Regions from separate parts of the Streptomyces sp. NPDC051578 genome, predicted to be linked through region 2. Evidence: riboswitches for the same ligand, from Rfam matches in the RefSeq annotation. Region 2 holds a riboswitch; the other holds the start of a gene.
The links. A riboswitch is a leader RNA that binds a small molecule or an ion and turns the genes downstream of it on or off. The one in region 2 is predicted to bind S-adenosylmethionine.

Region 1: it holds a riboswitch for S-adenosylmethionine, as region 2 does, so the genes downstream of both, thrC (threonine synthase) here and ACIA6C_RS01650 (aminotransferase class V-fold PLP-dependent enzyme) in region 2, are expected to answer to the same signal.

Annotation. Positions count from the first base shown of each region.
Region 1 covers NZ_JBITDH010000001.1:2,302,339-2,311,184, forward strand. The annotation lists gene groL (chaperonin GroEL) at 1-1,231, opposite strand, end outside; gene ACIA6C_RS10455 (cold-shock protein) at 1,572-1,778, opposite strand; gene ACIA6C_RS10460 (MoaD/ThiS family protein) at 2,187-2,465, opposite strand; gene thrC (threonine synthase) at 2,508-3,803, opposite strand; SAM riboswitch class I at 3,821-3,978, opposite strand; gene ACIA6C_RS10470 (glucosyl-3-phosphoglycerate synthase) at 4,186-5,136, shown strand; gene ACIA6C_RS10475 (trehalose-6-phosphate synthase) at 5,222-6,658, shown strand; gene otsB (trehalose-phosphatase) at 6,935-7,786, opposite strand; gene ACIA6C_RS10485 (DUF3263 domain-containing protein) at 7,820-8,056, opposite strand; gene ACIA6C_RS10490 (extracellular solute-binding protein) at 8,155-8,846, opposite strand, start outside.
Region 2 covers NZ_JBITDH010000001.1:356,121-364,966, reverse strand. The annotation lists gene ACIA6C_RS01675 (heme-copper oxidase subunit III) at 1-198, shown strand, start outside; gene ACIA6C_RS01670 (c-type cytochrome) at 275-1,084, shown strand; gene ACIA6C_RS01665 (Rieske 2Fe-2S domain-containing protein) at 1,081-2,139, shown strand; gene ACIA6C_RS01660 (cytochrome bc complex cytochrome b subunit) at 2,136-3,767, shown strand; gene trpD (anthranilate phosphoribosyltransferase) at 3,934-4,998, shown strand; SAM riboswitch class IV at 5,081-5,197, shown strand; gene ACIA6C_RS01650 (aminotransferase class V-fold PLP-dependent enzyme) at 5,411-6,823, shown strand; gene ACIA6C_RS01645 (ferredoxin) at 6,891-7,469, shown strand; gene ACIA6C_RS01640 (Lrp/AsnC family transcriptional regulator) at 7,528-7,809, opposite strand; gene ACIA6C_RS01635 (rhomboid family intramembrane serine protease) at 7,806-8,540, opposite strand; gene ACIA6C_RS01630 (hypothetical protein) at 8,688-8,846, shown strand, end outside.

The DNA of each region.
Region 1 (8,846 bases), 1.9 Mb from region 2:
CGACGATGCCCTCTTCGACGGCCGCCTTCGCGTTGCGGACGGCGTCCTCGATGCGGTGCTTGCGCTCCTTGAGCTCGACCTCGGTCGCGGCACCGGCCTTGATGACGGCCACGCCGCCGGCCAGCTTCGCGAGGCGCTCCTGGAGCTTCTCGCGGTCGTAGTCCGAGTCGGAGTTCTCGATCTCGGCGCGGATCTGGTTGACGCGGCCCTGGACCTGGTCGCTGTCACCGGCGCCGTCGACGATGGTCGTCTCGTCCTTGGTGATGACGACCTTGCGGGCGCGGCCGAGCAGGTCGAGACCGGCGTTCTCCAGCTTGAGGCCGACCTCCTCGGAGATGACGGTGCCGCCCGTGAGGATGGCGATGTCACCGAGCATGGCCTTGCGGCGGTCGCCGAAGCCCGGGGCCTTGACGGCGACGGACTTGAAGGTGCCGCGGATCTTGTTGACGACCAGGGTCGACAGGGCCTCGCCCTCGACGTCCTCGGCGATGATCAGCAGCGGCTTGCCGGACTGCATGACCTTCTCCAGGAGCGGCAGCAGGTCCTTGACCGAGCCGATCTTGGAGTTGACGATCAGGATGTACGGGTCGTCGAGCGACGCCTCCATACGCTCCATGTCGGTGGCGAAGTACGCCGAGATGTAGCCCTTGTCGAAGCGCATGCCCTCGGTGAGCTCGAGCTCCAGACCGAAGGTCTGGGACTCCTCGACGGTGATGACGCCTTCCTTGCCGACCTTGTCCATGGCCTCGGCGATGAGCTCGCCGATCTGGGTGTCGGCGGCGGAGATGGAGGCCGTCGAAGCGATCTGCTCCTTGGTCTCGACATCCTTGGCCTGCGCGAGCAGGGCGGCGGAGACGGCCTCGACGGCCTTCTCGATACCACGCTTGAGGGCCATCGGGTTGGCGCCGGCGGCCACGTTGCGCAGGCCCTCGCGGACGAGCGCCTGGGCCAGCACGGTGGCGGTGGTCGTACCGTCGCCCGCGACGTCGTCCGTCTTCTTGGCGACTTCCTTGACCAGCTCGGCGCCGATCTTCTCGTACGGGTCCTCGAGCTCGATCTCCTTGGCGATGGACACACCATCGTTGGTGATCGTGGGGGCGCCCCACTTCTTCTCAAGGACGACGTTGCGACCCTTGGGGCCAAGGGTGACCTTGACGGCGTCGGCGAGCTGGTTCATGCCACGCTCGAGACCGCGCCGGGCCTCCTCGTTGAACGAAATGATCTTGGCCATCTGAAGTGGTCCTCCAGGACTGGGGTGGATTGCTCCTGGACCGCGTCCGCGCCCGCGACGGACGGCCTGCGAGCCCGGCGGTTCCTTCCCGCCGGACCCTCGGGCCTCACCGACCCGGTCCTCGTTTCAGTAGCACTCTCACCTGGAGAGTGCTAACGCCAATGATTAGCACTCGACCCCGTCGAGTGCAAGCGGCTTCGGCAACGCCGGGCCAAGACCCGGCCGGGGACGCACGAGGGGCCCACATCCCCTGTCCGGGATGTGGGCCCCTCGTGCGCCTGACGCCTCAAGGACGCAGGGCGTCTGAAGACCTGTTGCGTCGGTGGTCGATCGCGCCGGGTCAGCCGAGTGCGAGCTTGACCATGTCCGCCTGAGGACCCTTCTGGCCCTGCGAGATCTCGAACTCGACCCGCTGACCCTCTTCAAGGGTGCGGTACCCGTCCATCTGGATGGCGCTGTAGTGGACGAACACATCCGCACCACCGTCGACCGCGATGAAGCCGTAGCCCTTCTCCGCGTTGAACCACTTGACGGTGCCCTGAGCCATGCCTAACTCCCCTATTACTGGCCCTTGCGCAGGACCGCACTTCGCGGACCCGGGTCAGAACTTGCGCCGGAACGCCTCGACCGCGGCTGAATGTATCCGCACCGGTGCTGTCTGCAACAGGTCATTCCGACGAGAATTCTGGACAAGAAGGAATACGGAAATCACGTGAAAAGTAGGCATATTCCCGGGCAACTCGGGCCCGACATCCGTCACCAAAGGCCCATACCAGACGCGCATGTTGACTCAATGTCAACCCTCCGGCGGCCCGCTCATATGCGGCGGGCAAGAACAGCGGAGGGGACTTCCCCAACTCTACCGCGCCCAACCAAGCAGAATTACCCCCTCCACTTTTAGCGGAGGGGGTAATTCAGGTGTGACTACACGTGACTGCGACCGGGGAACCGGGCGTCAGCAGCCGCCGGCCACGGCGGGGATGATCGAGACTCCGGCGCCGGCCGGCGTCGGCGTCTGCAGGCCGCCCTCGAAGCGCACGTCGTCGTCGTTGACGTAGACGTTCACGAAGCGGCGCAGCTTGCCCTGGTCGTCCAGGACACGGGCCGCGATGCCCGGGTGGTCCTTCTCCAGGGACTCGATGACCTCGGAGAGGGTCGCGCCCTCGGCGGGCACCTCGGCCTGTCCGCCGGTGTAGGTGCGCAGGATGGTGGGGATGCGGACGTTGACGCTCATGGCGCTGCTGCCTTTCCGGAAGCGGTGGGGGTGGGTCGTGCCTCAGGCCAGGCCGGCGGCGCGGAACGCGTCCAGGCTGGGGCGGATGGTGGCGGTCTGGCCGCTGTCCGAGGCCACCGCCTCCAGGGTCTTGAGGCCGTCACCGGTGTTGAGGACGACCGTGGTCAGGGAGGGGTCGAGCTGCCCGTTCTCGATGAGCTTCTTCGTCACGCCCACGGTCACACCGCCCGCGGTCTCGGCGAAGATGCCCTCGGCCCGCGCGAGGATCTTGATGGCCTCGACGACCTGCTCGTCGTTGACGTCCTCGACGTAACCGCCGGTGCGGCGGGCGATGTCCAGGACGTACGGGCCGTCGGCCGGGTTGCCGATCGCCAGGGACTTGGCGATGGTGTTCGGCTTCTGCGGGCGCACCACCTCGTGACCGGCCTTGAAGGCCGTCGACACGGGCGAGCAGCCCTCGGCCTGCGCGCCGAAGATCTTGTACGGCTTGTCCTCGACCAGTCCGAGCCTGATCAGCTCCTGGAGGCCCTTGTCGATCTTCGTCAGCTGCGAGCCCGACGCGATCGGGATCACGATCTGGTCGGGCAGCTGCCAGCCGAGCTGCTCGCAGATCTCGTAGGCCAGCGTCTTGGAACCCTCGCCGTAGTACGGGCGCAGGTTGACGTTGACGAAGCCCCAGCCCTCGCCCAGCGGGTCGCCGATGAGCTCGGAGCAGAAGCGGTTGACGTCGTCGTAGTTGCCCTCGATACCGACGAGGTCGCCGCCGTAGACACCGGCCATGACGACCTTGCCCTGCTCCAGGTCGTGCGGGATGAACACGCAGGAACGGAAGCCGGCCCGGGCGGCCGCGGCGCCGACGGCGCCGGCCAGGTTGCCGGTGGAGGAGCAGGAGAGCGTGGTGTAGCCGAACGCGCGGGCGGCCTCCACGGCGATGGCGACGACGCGGTCCTTGAAGGAGTGCGTCGGGTTGCCGGAGTCGTCCTTGACGTAGAGCTTGCCGGTGACGCCGAGCTCCTTGGCCAGGTTGGCCGCGTCCACGAGCTTGGTGAAGCCCGGGTTCAGGCTGGGCTTGGAGGCCACGTCCGCCGGGACGGGCAGCAGCGGCGCGTAGCGCCAGATGTTGTCGGGGCCCGCCTCGATCGCGGCGCGCAGCGCCTCCGGGTCACCGGTCGGCAGGTCGTATGCGACTTCGAGCGGTCCGAAACACTCGGCGCAGGCGAAGATCGGGCCGAGCTCGAAGCGGGTTCCGCATTCGCGGCAGGACAGTCCGGTGGCGGGTCCGAGATCGACGGAGGTGCCGGTGGAAGCGGCAGAGGTGGCGACAGATGGTGCAGCCATGATGGCGAGGCCCTTTCTCCTCATCTTCCCCATGGCGCACTTCGCCATGAGACGGAATTGGCACCTTCCCTAGCCGGGGACCTCGCTGACGTCGCTGTATGCGCGATCGCGAGAACCGACTGGAGGGTTGCCGGGGCTTCAACGGGCCGTGTCCCTCTGCCCCTCTGGATGAGCGGTATGGCACCGGAGCGCGCTCTGCGGCGCGTCCGGGCGTTTGTACGCGAGGACCCCGGCATGCCGTGGCCCTTCGCGTTGTTCAAGACTGTAACCGAAGGCCCGGGTGGTTGAGACAGCCGTCCGAACGGCGAGATGGATCGTATTTCGCCCGAAACCGCCCGCCGCCCCGTTCGCCCCGAACCCATCGATCCCGGGAGTGCCCGAAGTGCTGGAAGAGGTGGAGCGCTGGCTGGCCGACCGCTCCTGGTCAGCCGACGACCGTCCGCTCGGCCGGCTGCTGGAGCGCAAGCGCGCGTCGGGAGCCACCATCAGCGTGGTGCTGCCCGCGCTCGACGAGGAGGCCACGGTCGGCGCGATCGTCGAGGTGATCCGCCGCGACCTGATCGAGGGGCTGCCGTTCCCCCTGGTGGACGAGCTGGTCGTGGTCGACTCCGGGTCGAGCGACCGTACGGCGGAGGTCGCCGCGAAGGCCGGCGCGCGCGTGGTGCACCGCGATGCGATCCTGCCGCGGCTCCCGGCGGTGCCCGGCAAGGGCGAGGTGCTGTGGCGCTCGCTGCTCGCCACCACCGGCGACATCGTCTGCTTCGTGGACGCCGACCTGCGGGACTTCTCCTCCGCGTTCGTCTCCGGCATGGTCGGCCCGCTGCTGACCGAACCCGACGTGCAGTTCGTCAAGGCCATGTACGACCGGCCGCTGGGCGACGCGCCGGGGCAGGGCGGCCGCGTCACGGAACTGGTGGCCCGGCCCCTGCTGAACCTGCACTGGCCGCAGCTGGCCGGGTTCGTCCAGCCGCTGGGCGGCGAGTACGCCGTACGGCGCTCGCTGCTGGAACGTCTCCCCTTCCCCGTCGGCTACGGCGTGGAGCTGGGCCTGCTGGTGGACGCGCTGCACACGGTCGGGCTGGACGCGCTGGCCCAGGTGGACGTCGGCGTACGGCTGCACCGCCACCAGGACGGGCAGGCGCTCGGCCGGATGGCCGCGGCGATCTACCGCACCGCGCAGCTGCGGCTCTCGCGCGGCCACCTCATACGCCCGGCGCTGACCCAGTTCGAACGGGGCCCGCAGGGCTTCGTGGCGCGGACGTACGCCGTGGACACCGAGGAGCGGCCGCCGATGCTGGAGATCGAGGAGTACGCGGTGCGCCGCGTGGCGTGATGTGACGAGACGAGTGACATGACGTGACGTGTGGCGTGGCGCGGCGGCGGGTTTGAGGCGCGTGCGACGGGGTTAGGTTCGCGGCATGGCTTCCCAGGTACTCGTCGCCGCGAACCGCGGCCCCCTCTCGTACGCCCACGCCCCCGACGGCACCCTCAGCGCCCGGCGCGGCGGGGGCGGTCTGGTCTCCGGACTCTCCGCGGCGCTCGCGGAGCAGCCCGACGCGGTCTGGATCTGCGCGGCGCTGTCGGAGGGCGACCGGGAAGCGGTGCGGCGGGGCGTCTCCGAGCCCGGCGTCCGGATGCTGGACATCGATCCCGCCGTGTACGACGCCGCCTACAACGGCATCGCGAACTCGGTGCTCTGGTTCACCCACCACCACCTGTACGACATCCCGCGCGAGCCCGTCTTCGACGCGGAGTTCCGGCGCCGCTGGGACGCGTACGTCCTGTACAACCGGGCCTTCGCGGACGCGCTGGCGGCGGAGGCGGGCGAGGGCGCGGCGGTGCTGGTGCAGGACTACCAGCTGGCGCTGGTGCCGGGGATGCTGCGCGGGCTGCGCCCCGACCTGCGGATCGCGCACTTCACGCACACGCCGTGGGCCTCGTACGACGTCCTGCGGATGCTGCCGCGCTACGTGGTGGAGGAGCTGACCTGGGGGATGCTCGGGGCGGACCTGCTGGGCTTCCACACCGGGGAATGGGCGCGGGCGTTCTTGTCGGCGATGCCGTTCGACGGCGCGGAGGGCAGCGCGGAGGAGGTCCGCGAGGGGATCGTGGAACACCGGCGGGAGTCGGTGTGGCCGAGGCGCACGACCGAGGTACGGTCCTTCCCGCTGGGCGTGGACGCCGACGACCTGCGGGCGCTGGCGCACCGGCCGGAGGTCGACGACAAGCTGGCGGGGCTGCGGGCGGAGGCCGGCGACCGCAAGACGATCGTCCGGGTGGACCGGACGGAGCTGTCCAAGAACATCCTGCGGGGCCTGCTGGCGTACCGGGAGCTGCTGACGACGCACCCGGAGTGGCGGAAGCGGGTGGTGCACATGGCGTCGGCGTACCCCTCACGGCAGGACCTGGCGGTCTACCGGGAGTACACGGCGGCGGTCCGGGACCTGGCGGCGGAGATCAACGCGGAGCTGGGCACGGCGGACTGGCAGCCGGTGCTCGTCTCGGTGGAGGACGACTTCGCGCGCTCGCTGGCGGCGTACCGGATGGCGGACGTGGCGCTGGTGAACCCGGTCCGGGACGGGATGAACCTGGTGGCGAAGGAGATCCCGGTGGTGTCGGAGGCGGGCTGCGCGCTGGTGCTGTCGACGGGGGCGGGGGCGTACGAGGAGCTCCGCTCGGACGCGCTGACGGTGAACCCGTACGACGTGTCGGAGACGGCGGCGGCGTTGCACGCGGCGCTGGCGATGCCGGACGCGGAGCGGGCGGAGCGCACGAAGCGCCTCGCGGCCGCCGCCACCGCCCTCCCCCCGACGGCCTGGTTCACGGCCCAACTCTCCGCCCTCCAGTCCCCCTGACCCCTCCACCCCCAGCCCCGCCGGCGCGTGAGGCGTCACCCGGCCAGAGCCGGTCTACCAGCCCCGCCGGCGTTTGAGGCGCGGGTCCGGGTGGAGCCCGGGGAACGGTGGAAGGGCGGGTAGGGGACGGCTCCGCGCAGCGGCAACCCGGGCTGCGCCCGGGCCCGCGGGGCTCCGCCCCGCACCCCGCGCCTCAAACGCCGGCGAGGCTGGACTGGCGGGGGCCGGCCGCAACCGCGCCACGACCGGCGGGGCGGAAACGGCGGGGCCGAGAGGTCAGGGGCGGAGCCGCGCGGCGAGGGCGGCGAGGAAGCCGGCGACCTCGGCCGGCCCCGGGAGGACCAGGTCGGCCCGGGAGGCCAGCTCCGGGACCTCAGAGGAGCTGCAGACCAGCAGCCCCGGCACCCCCTCCGCCCGCCGCTTCTCGACGGCGGCGTACGCGGCGAGGTCCCCCAGGTCGTCCCCCGCGTACAGCACCGCCTCCGCGCCGACCTCCTCCAGGTACTCCGTCAGCGCGACGCCCTTGTCCATCCCCGGCGGCCGCAACTCCAGCACCGCCCGCCCCGGCTCCACCATCAGCCCGTGCCGCGCCGCCAGCTCCGCCAGCGGCCCCCGCAGCGCCTCGAACGCCGCCTCCGGATCCTCCGCCCGCCGGGTGTGGACGGCCAGCGCCCGGCCCTTCTCCTCGATCCAGGTCCCCCGCCACGCCCCGATCGACTCCAGGAACCCCGGCAGCTCGGCCCGTACGGCCGCCACCCCCGGGTGCTCGGCGGGCGCGTGGACGAGCCCGCTCACGGCGTCCCACCGCTCGGCCCCGTAGTGCCCGAGGACGACGAGGTGTTCCAGCCCGGGCACCCCCGCGAACCCGCCGTGCCGCACGGCGACCCCGGCCGGCCGGCCGGTGACGACGGCCACGGCCAGCACCTCCGGCGCGAGCGCGGACAGCGCCGGTACGGCGTCCGCGTGGGCGCGCGCCTGGTCGGGGTCGGGAACGATCTCGGCGAGGGTGCCGTCGAAGTCGAGGGCTACGACGGATCGGCGCGGCGTCCGGAGGAGGGCTTCGAGCCCCTCGCGTCCGGCGGCGGTGGCGGGCACGGGCATCGGCGTATCGTGCGCATGGCTCCCCATAGGGACGACCCTAACGGTCCAGTCGTACGACTGCTATCGCCGGGCCCGCTGCGCCGCGCGGATCCGCCGGAGACGGTTGACGGTGCCCGGGGCGTGCTCCAGGGCCCGCGGATCGTCCATCAGGGCGTTGAGCAGCTGGTAGTACCGGACCGGGGTCATCCCCAGCCCTTCCCGGATGGCCCGTTCCTTGGCTCCGGGCCCGGACCAGGTTCGTCCCTCGTACGCGAGCACGGCGGCCTCGGCGGCCGTCAATCGCCCGTCGTCCGTCATACGGCCAGATTAACGCCGCCCACCGACACGCCCCCGGCCGGGCCGAGCACCCCACCAGGCCCCCACCGGCCCCCCGACCGGCCCCCGCAGGCCCCGCCTCAGCGGTCGCCGTCCGCCTTGCGCGCCGACTCCGCGATGTCGCCGAGCACCTTGTCCGGCCGGCCGCCCGGCTGCACCACCTTGCCGATGTTCTGCTTGACGCCCTCGCTCACCCCGGCCCACGACTTCTTGCCCACGGGGTACAGCCGCGCCGTCGGCAGCGCCGTCAGGAAGGTCTTGAGCTGCGGCGCGGAGCCCCCGGTGGCGGCCTCCATGGCCCGGTAGCCGGTGGTGGTCACGGGCAGCAGGTCGTACTTGCTCGTGAAGGCCGTCACGTTCTTCGCCTCGTACAGGTAGTCGAGGAACTTGCCCGTCTCCGCCTTGTGGCCGTTCTTGAAGGCCATGACCCAGTCGGCGACGCCCATCGTCGGGTGGTCGGTGCCGTCGGCCGTCGGCATCGGCACCATCCCGAACTTGATCCCCTTGCCGCCGGCCTGCTTGAGCAGGGTCGGGTGCCCGTTGAGCATGCCGACCTCGCCGCGCGCGAAGGCGTCGAAGGCGGCCTGCCGGTCGAGCTTGCCCGGCTCGACGGGGCCGGTCAGCCCCTGGCCGACCATCTTGTCGCGCAGGAACTCGAAGGTCTTGATGTTGTCCGCGGAGTCGATGTCGTAGCTGTCCTCGTTGTCGGTGTAGCCGCCACCGCCCGCCAGCATCCACATCATCGTCTCGGCCTGCGCCTCTTCCCGGCCGA
Region 2 (8,846 bases):
TTCTATCTGACCACCGGGTTCCACGGTCTGCACGTGACGGGCGGTCTCATCGCCTTCCTGCTGGTCCTCGGCCGGACGTACGCGGCCAAGAGGTTCACCCACGAACAGGCCACGTCGGCCATCGTCGTGTCCTACTACTGGCACTTCGTCGATGTCGTCTGGATCGGCCTCTTCGCGACGATCTACCTGATCAAGTAGCGAACACGTAGCCGGGCAAGCCCCGGCAACCCATCCAGAAACACCGACGCAGAAGATCCTGACACCGGGGTAATCCGTGAAAAAGCTCTCCGCACGACGACGCCATCCGCTGGCGGCGGTCGTCGTTCTACTCCTCGCGCTGGCGGCCACTGGGGGGCTTTATGCCGCCTTCGCCCCCGCGGGCAAGGCGCAGGCCGATGAAACCGCCCAGTCCCTCGCCATCGAGGAGGGCAAGAAGCTCTACGCCGTGGGCTGCGCAAGCTGCCACGGAACCGGCGGTCAGGGTTCCACTGACGGCCCCAGCCTGGTCGGCGTCGGCTCCGCGGCCGTCGACTTCCAGGTGAGCACGGGCCGCATGCCGGCCCAGCAGCCCGGCGCGCAGATCCCGGCGAAGCCTCCGGTCTACACGCAGGCCCAGATCGACCAGCTGGCCGCGTACATCTCCTCCCTGGGAGCCGGCCCGTCCGTGCCCACCCAGAAGCAGGTCGACCCGGCGGGTGCCGACATCGCCAAGGGTGGCGAACTGTTCCGCAACAACTGCGCGCAGTGCCACAACTTCACCGGCGAGGGCGGCGCCCTGACGCACGGCAAGTACGCCCCCAACCTGGCGGACGTCTCGCCCAAGCACATCTACGAGGCCATGCTCACCGGCCCGCAGAACATGCCCTCCTTCCCCGACAGCACGATGCCGGAGAAGCAGAAGAAGGACATCATCGCGTACCTCCAGAACGTGAACGGCGACAAGTCGGTCAGCCCTGGCGGCCTGAAGCTCGGTGGCCTCGGCCCCGTCTCCGAGGGTCTGTTCGGCTGGATCTTCGCTCTGGGTGCGCTGATCGCTGTCGCCGTCTGGGTCGCGGCCCACACCGCTAAGGCCAAGAAGTCATGAGTAGCCAAGACATTCCCGAAGAGAAGCACCTGCCGAGCGAGCAGGGCGACGCGCACCACGGTGGCGTAGCAGTCGCGGACGACCCGTTCGCCGACCCGGGCCTGCCGGTCCACAAGCCGCGCATCCAGGACATCGACGAGCGGGCCGCCAAGCGGTCCGAGCGCGTGGTCGCGATGCTGTTCACGCTGTCGATGCTGGCCACGATCGGCTTCATCGCCGCGTACGTGACCATCCCCGTCGACAAGTTCGTCTACATCTTCCCCATCGGGAAGGTGAGCGGCCTGAACTTCGCCCTCGGCCTGACCCTGGGCACGGCCCTCTTCTGCATCGGCGCGGGCGCGGTCCACTGGGCCCGCACCCTGATGTCCGACGTGGAGGTCGCCGACGAGCGCCACGCCATCGCGGCGCCGCCGGAGGTCAAGGCCAAGGTCCTCCAGGACTTCGCCGACGGTGCGAGCGAGTCGGCCATCGGCCGCCGTCCCCTGATCCGCAACACCATGCTGGGCGCGCTGGCCATGCTGCCGCTGTCCGCCCTGGTGATCATGCGGGACCTGGGCCCGCTGCCCGAGGACAAGCTCCGCAAGACCGTCTGGGCCAAGGGCAAGCTGCTCATCAACCAGAACACGATGGAGCCGCTGCGTCCCGAGGACGTGGTCGTCGGTTCGCTGACCTTCGCCATGCCGGAAGGCCTGGAGGAGACGCAGCACGACTTCCAGAACCAGATCGCCAAGGCCGCCCTGATGATCGTCCGGCTCCAGCCGCAGGACATCAAGGACAAGCGGGAGCTGGAGTGGTCCCACGACGGCATCGTGGCGTTCTCCAAGATCTGCACCCACGTCGGCTGCCCGATCAGCCTGTACGAGCAGCAGACGCACCACGTGCTCTGCCCGTGCCACCAGTCCACCTTCGACCTCTCCGACGGCGCCCGAGTCATCTTCGGCCCCGCTGGTCACGCGCTTCCGCAGCTGCGGATCGGCGTCAATGACGAAGGCTTCCTCGAAGCGCACGGCGACTTCGAAGAGCCCGTCGGTCCTGCATTCTGGGAGCGCGGATGAGCACTGCCACCACCACCGACAGTCAGCGCAAAGCGCCCGCCGGCGAGCGGGTAGCGGACTGGGCCGACGGCCGCCTGGGCATCTACAGCCTGGCCAAGTCGAACATGCGCAAGATCTTCCCGGACCACTGGTCCTTCATGCTCGGTGAGATCTGCCTCTACAGCTTCATCATCATCATCCTCACGGGTGTGTACCTGACGCTGTTCTTCCACCCGAGCATGAACGAGGTCGTCTACCACGGCCCCTACGTGCCGATGCAGGGCGTCCCGATGTCCGAGGCCTTCGCCTCGACGCTCGACATCAGCTTCGACGTCCGGGGCGGTCTGCTCATCCGGCAGATCCACCACTGGTCGGCGCTCATCTTCGTCGCGGCCATGGTCGTGCACATGATGCGCGTGTTCTTCACCGGCGCGTTCCGCAAGCCGCGTGAGGTCAACTGGATCTTCGGCTTCCTGCTGCTGGTCCTCGGCATGTTCACCGGTTTCACCGGTTACTCCCTGCCGGACGACCTGCTCTCGGGCACCGGTGTCCGCTTCATGGAGGGCGCGATCCTGTCCGTGCCGATCGTCGGCACGTACCTGTCGTTCTTCCTCTTCGGCGGCGAGTTCCCCGGCGGCGACTTCGTCGCACGGTTCTACTCGATCCACATCCTGCTGCTGCCCGGCATCATGATGGGCCTGCTGGTGGCCCACCTGATCCTGGTCTTCTACCACAAGCACACCCAGTACGCGGGCCCCGGCAAGACGAACAACAACGTCGTCGGCATGCCGCTGCTGCCGGTCTACATGGCCAAGGCCGGAGGCTTCTTCTTCCTGGTCTTCGGTGTCATCGCGGCCATCGCGGCGCTCGCCTCGATCAACCCGATCTGGGCGCTCGGCCCGTACCGCCCGGACCACGTGTCCACCGGTGCGCAGCCCGACTGGTACATGGGTATGCCGGAAGGCCTGATCCGTGCCATGCCGGGCTGGGAGATCAACCTGTGGGGCCACACCCTCGTCCTGGGCGTGTTCATCCCGCTGCTGCTCTTCCCGCTGGTGCTGGGCGCGATCGCCGTCTGGCCGTTCATCGAGTCCTGGGTCACCGGGGACAAGCGTGAGCACCACCTGCTGGACCGCCCGCGCAACGTCCCGACCCGTACGGCCTTCGGTGTCGCCTGGATCGCGGAGTACATCGTGCTCCTGATCGGCGGTGGAAACGACATGTTCGCGCAGTACTTCCACCTCTCGATCAACAACATCACCTGGTTCGTCCGGATCGGCTTCTTCGTCGTCCCGGTCCTCGCCTTCATCGCCACCAAGCGCATCTGCCTCGGCCTCCAGCGCCGGGACCACGACAAGGTGCTGCACGGTCGCGAGACCGGCATCATCAAGCGTCTGCCGCACGGTGAGTTCGTCGAGATCCACGAGCCGCTGCCGCAGGCCAAGCTGCACACGCTCACCTCGCACGAGCAGTACAAGCCGATCGAACTCGGCCCGACGGTCGACGAGAACGGCGTGGAGCGCAAGCCGAAGGCCACGGAGAAGCTCCGTGCGAAGCTCAGCAAGGGCTTCTACGCGGAGAACAACCAGATTCCGAAGCCCACGGTGGAGGAGTACAAGGAGATCCAGAGCGGCCACGGCCACCACTGACCTCCGGTAGGACCCCAGAAGGGATCGGTTCCGGCCAATCCCGCCGTCGCCACGGTGAGAGCCCCGTCCAGTGTCTGGACGGGGCTCTTCGCCGTCTCCGGGGCTGGATAGGCTGGGCTCCGCACCCCATTCGACGTGGAACTTTCCCGAGCAGCAGGAGCGGACCATGAACGTTGTGACCCCGGCGGGCGGCGACAGCGTGGCGGCCCGCGGCTGGCCGGGTCTCCTCGACGCCCTGCTCACCGGCCGGGACCTCGGCCCGGACGACACCGCCTGGGCCATGGACCGCATCATGCGCGGCGAGGCCACGGACGCGCAGATCGCCGGATTCATGGTGGCGCTGCGGGCCAAGGGGGAGACCGTCGCGGAGATCAACGGCATGGTCCGCGCCATGTACGAACACGCCAACCTCATCGAGGTCCCGGGCCGGACGGTGGACATCGTCGGCACGGGCGGGGACGGCGCCAAGACGGTCAACATCTCCACCATGTCGGCGCTCGTGGTGGCCGGAACCGGCGCCAAGGTGGTCAAGCACGGGAACCGGGCCGCCTCTTCGGCGAGCGGCTCCTCCGACGTGCTGGAGAAGCTCGGCGTCAACCTCAACCTCACCCCGGCCCGGGTGGTGGAGGTCGCCGAGCGGGCCGGCATCACCCTGTGCTTCGCCGTCAAGTTCCACCCCGCGCTGCGGCACGTGGCGGCGGCCCGCAAGGAGCTGGGCATCCGGACCACCTTCAACTTCCTCGGGCCGCTGACCAACCCGGCCAAGGTGCGCGCGCAGGCCACGGGCGTGGCCGACCCCCGGGTGGCGCCCATCGTCGCCGGGGTGCTCGCGGAGCGGGGCTCCTCGGCGCTGGTCTTCCGCGGCGACGACGGCATGGACGAACTGGCCACGACGGCCACCTCGCGGGTCTGGTGGGTCCGCGAGGGCACCGTCACCGAGCTGGCGTTCGACCCGCACGACGTCGGGATCCCGATCGTGGGCGTCGCGGACCTGCGCGGTGAGGACGCCTCGTACAACGCGGACGTCGCCCGGCGGCTGCTGGCCGGCGAGAGCGGTCCGGTACGCGACGCCGTCCTGCTGAACTCGGCGGCGGCCCTGGTGGCGCTGGATCCCGGCACCGGCTCGCTGGAGGAGCAGATCGCCGCGGGCATCGCCCGTGCGGCCGAGTCCATCGACTCGGGCGCGGCGCGGGCGGCGCTGGAGCGCTGGGTCGCGGCCAGCAACGCGTAGGTCCCCGTACGGCGACGGGCCCCGGTCCGGAATGCGGACCGGGGTCTTGCGCGCGGGGGATCTTGTGGCAGGATGCTGACCAGGTCACGAGTGACAGCGTTTTGGCCCCGGCTCGCTGTCCGGCAACCCTCCTTCCGTGGCGGGGTGCCCCGGGTGATGACCAGGCCGTAGGCAGTGAGGTCTACGGCAAGCGCGGATCCCTCGAAACCGGGGATCCTGGTTGTCGAGGAGCGTTTTCCATGAGCAAGCGAATGCGATAGGGCGTCTCCGCCCCTTCTTCACCCTCGGACACAGGGTTCCTTCCGCGTACCCGCACCTCCGAGGCACCCCCGTACCCCGGACGGCCGCAGAGCCGTACCCGCGTACGGGCAGACACCGAAGCCATTCCGCCCTGCCTCCGGGAGATACCGCCATGTCCGCATGCGCATCCGCACCCGCGTCCCCCAATGCCACCGCCGACCGCGTCCTGTGTGCCGAGCCGCTGCCCGTGCTCGGCCGGGACGTCACCGTCCCCCTCGTCACCGGCGGAGAGGTCAGCTACGCGGCGCTCGACTACGCGGCCAGCGCGCCGGCGCTCCAGCGGGTCTGGGACGACGTCGCCGCGTACGCCCCGTACTACGGCAGCGTGCACCGCGGCGCCGGATACCTCTCGCAGCTGTCCACCGACCTGTTCGAGCAGAGCCGGGTCGCGGTCGCGGAGTTCCTGGACTGCCGCCCCGCCGACCAGGTGGTCTTCACCCGGTCCACCACGGACTCGCTGAACCTGCTCGCGGCCGTGCTCCCGGCCGGCTGCCAGGTCTTCGTCTTCGAGACCGAGCACCACGCCTCGCTGCTGCCGTGGGGCGACGCCCGGGTCACCTACCTCGACGCGCCGCGCACCCCGGACGAGGCCGTCGCCACCCTGGAGCGGGCGCTGGCCGCGCGGGACCCCTACGGCCCGGCGCTGGTCTGCGTCACCGGCGCGTCCAACGTCACCGGCGAGCTGTGGCCGGTGAGGGAACTCGCCGCCGCGGCGCACGCCCACGGCGCGCGGATCGTGCTGGACGCCGCCCAGTTGGCGCCGCACCACCCCGTCTCGGTGCGGGAGCTGGACGTGGACTGGGTCGCCTTCTCGGGGCACAAGCTGTACGCGCCGTTCGGCTCGGGCGTGCTGGCGGGGCGGGCCGACTGGCTCCAGGAGGGGCAGCCGTACCTGGCCGGGGGCGGCGCCTCGCGGAAGGTGGCCCGGCGCGAGGACGGGGGCGTGGACGTCGAGTGGCACACCACGGCCGCGCGGCACGAGGCCGGCTCCCCGAACGTCATCGGCGTCTACTCCATCGCCTCCGCCTGCCGGGCGCTGACCGAGGCGGGCTTCGAGGGACTGGTCGAGCGGGAGCGCTACCTGATCGCGAAGGTCCGGGACGGCCTGGCGGAGGTCCCGGCGGTCCGTGTGCTGTCGCTGTTCGGGGACGACTCCCCGCGGGTCGGCGTGATCTCGTTCGTGGTGGACGGCTGGAACAGCTCGCACTTCGCCGCCGCGCTGTCGGCCGAGTACGGCATCGGCGTCCGCGACGGCCTGTTCTGCGCCCACCCGCTGGTGCGGACGCTGCTGGGGGGCGAGCCGCAGGCCCAGGGCGAATGCGGAGCGCCGGAGGCGGCGCCGGGCGAGCCCCCCCAGCCTTCGGCCGGGGGGACCCCCACGCTGAACGCGATCCGCGTCAGCTTCGGCGCCGGAACCCCCGACGAGCACGTCGACCGCTTCGTCCGCGCGGTCCGCGAGCTCGTCGCGGACGGCGCGAAGTGGAGCTACCGCACCGAGGAAGGCCGCTGCGTGCCGGTTTCCTGACGGGCTCCGCGTGCCGGTTTCCTGACGGGCTCCGTCCGCCGACGCCGGGCGGCGTACGCTGCGCCGCATGACGTACTGGGATCCGATACCGACCGTCCGGGCGCTGGTGGGGCAGCCGCATCCGCTGTGGCGGGGCGACCGGGTGAGCCGGGACTGGTCCGCGCCGGCCCCCGATGGTTGGGAGCAGCGGGACTGGCGCAGCGTTCCGGGCCCGTTCTACGCGGCCGACTCCGACAACTGCCTCACCGGACGGCAGTGCGCGCCGGACCACGTCATGTACGACGACGGCTACGGGAGCGAGTTCGTGTACCGCCAGCCCCGGACTCCCGCGGAGGTCCATGCGCTGACCTGCGCCGCCGAATGCGAGCCCTTCGGGGCGTACGGGGGTGACGGCGACGCCCACTGGACCCCGGAGCTGGTCCGGGATTGGTGGCGGGACCGGGCCCGGGTGCGGGAGTGGGCCACGGGGGCCGGGTGGGGTCCCTGGGCGACCGCCCCGAGCGACTGGATGAACGACGCCGCCTGTGGAGCCCGGGCGTACGTCGCGCACATCGACGGGGACCTCGGCGCTTACCTGCGCGGATACCTGTTCCGGCTGGCCGAAGGCCGAGCGGCCCGGCCGGGGGAGAGCCTGCCGGAGCTGTGAGGCGGGCCCGGGGGGCCCGGGGCAACGGCCCGGGTTCGGGTGGACCCCCGGCCGGGGACTACGCGTCGAGGCCGATGGCGAACGCGGCTTCCAGGTCGTGCTGGGAGTACGTGCGGAAAGCGACGTGGGTGTCCGTCGCCTCGACGCCGGGGATCTTGCTGATGCGGCCCGGGATGATGTCCGCCAGGTTCTCGTGGCGGGCGACGCGGACCAGCGCGATGAGGTCGTAGGTGCCGGTGACGGAGTAGACCTCGCTGACGCTGTCCAGCTGCGCGATGGACTCGGCGATCTCGGGGATCCGGTCCACGCTGGTCTTGATGAGCACGATCGCGGTGATCACGGTTGGCTGTCTCCCTCGCTGGCCGTCGCTGGTCGCCTCACTCTAGTCGCACGCCGATACCGCACCCAGGCGTAGGCGAACCCGAGCGAGAAGCCCACCACGTGGGCCAGGTATGCGACGCCCGGCCCGCTCGCGGCCCGGTGCGCCGCCAGCCACTGCAGGACGAACCAGAACATCAGTACGATCCATGCGGGGAACCGCAGTGGCAGGAAGAACAGGAACGGGAACAGGCTCGTCACCCGCGCCCGCGGGAAAAGGCACAGGAACGCCCCGAGCACCGCCGAGATCGCCCCCGAGGCGCCGACCAGCGTCTGGTCCGAGGTGGCGTTCGCCGCCGCGTAGGCCGCCAGCGCCAGGTAGCCGGTGACGACGTAGAAGAGCAGGAACGCCGCCCGGCCCATCCGCTCCTCCGCCATCGCGCCGAACACGTGGAGGAAGAGCATGTTGCCGAGCAGGTGCAGCCAGCTCCCGTGCACGAACAGTGCCGTCAGCGGGGTGAGCAGCGCCCGGGGCGTCCCCGCGAAGAGCTCGTCCGGGACCACGCCCCAGCGCCGGAAGTAGGCCGTCCCCGTCTCCAGCAGCAGGTCGCCCGTCCCGTAGTCCGGATTCAGCCCGGAGGCGGGGCCGACGACGAACACCACACAGCAGCCCGCGATCAGCGCGCGGGTGACCACCGGGCCCCGCACGGCCTCCCGCACGGCCTCGGCGAGGGCCTGCCACCTTACGATCATGGGACAGAGCATGACGCAGCACAGCCCCCGTGCGGGTGGTGCCAGGCCGTAGGGTTACGTGCTGCGGTCCGCCGAAGGTGCCATCGGCCCCCGACGGCCCCGGCGGGCGGCTTTAATTGAATCAGCTACGAAGGAGAGAGCGGCCTGATGACGGTTCCCCTGCCGACCGACACCACACGGTGGCGCTGCACCCTGTGCGGCAACCTCACGCGCTTCGACGTCACCCGTTCGTCGAAGGTCGTGGAGTACGTCCACCTGGACCTCGCCGGGGAGCCCAAGGTCGAGGAGCGCGAGGTGGTCAATGAG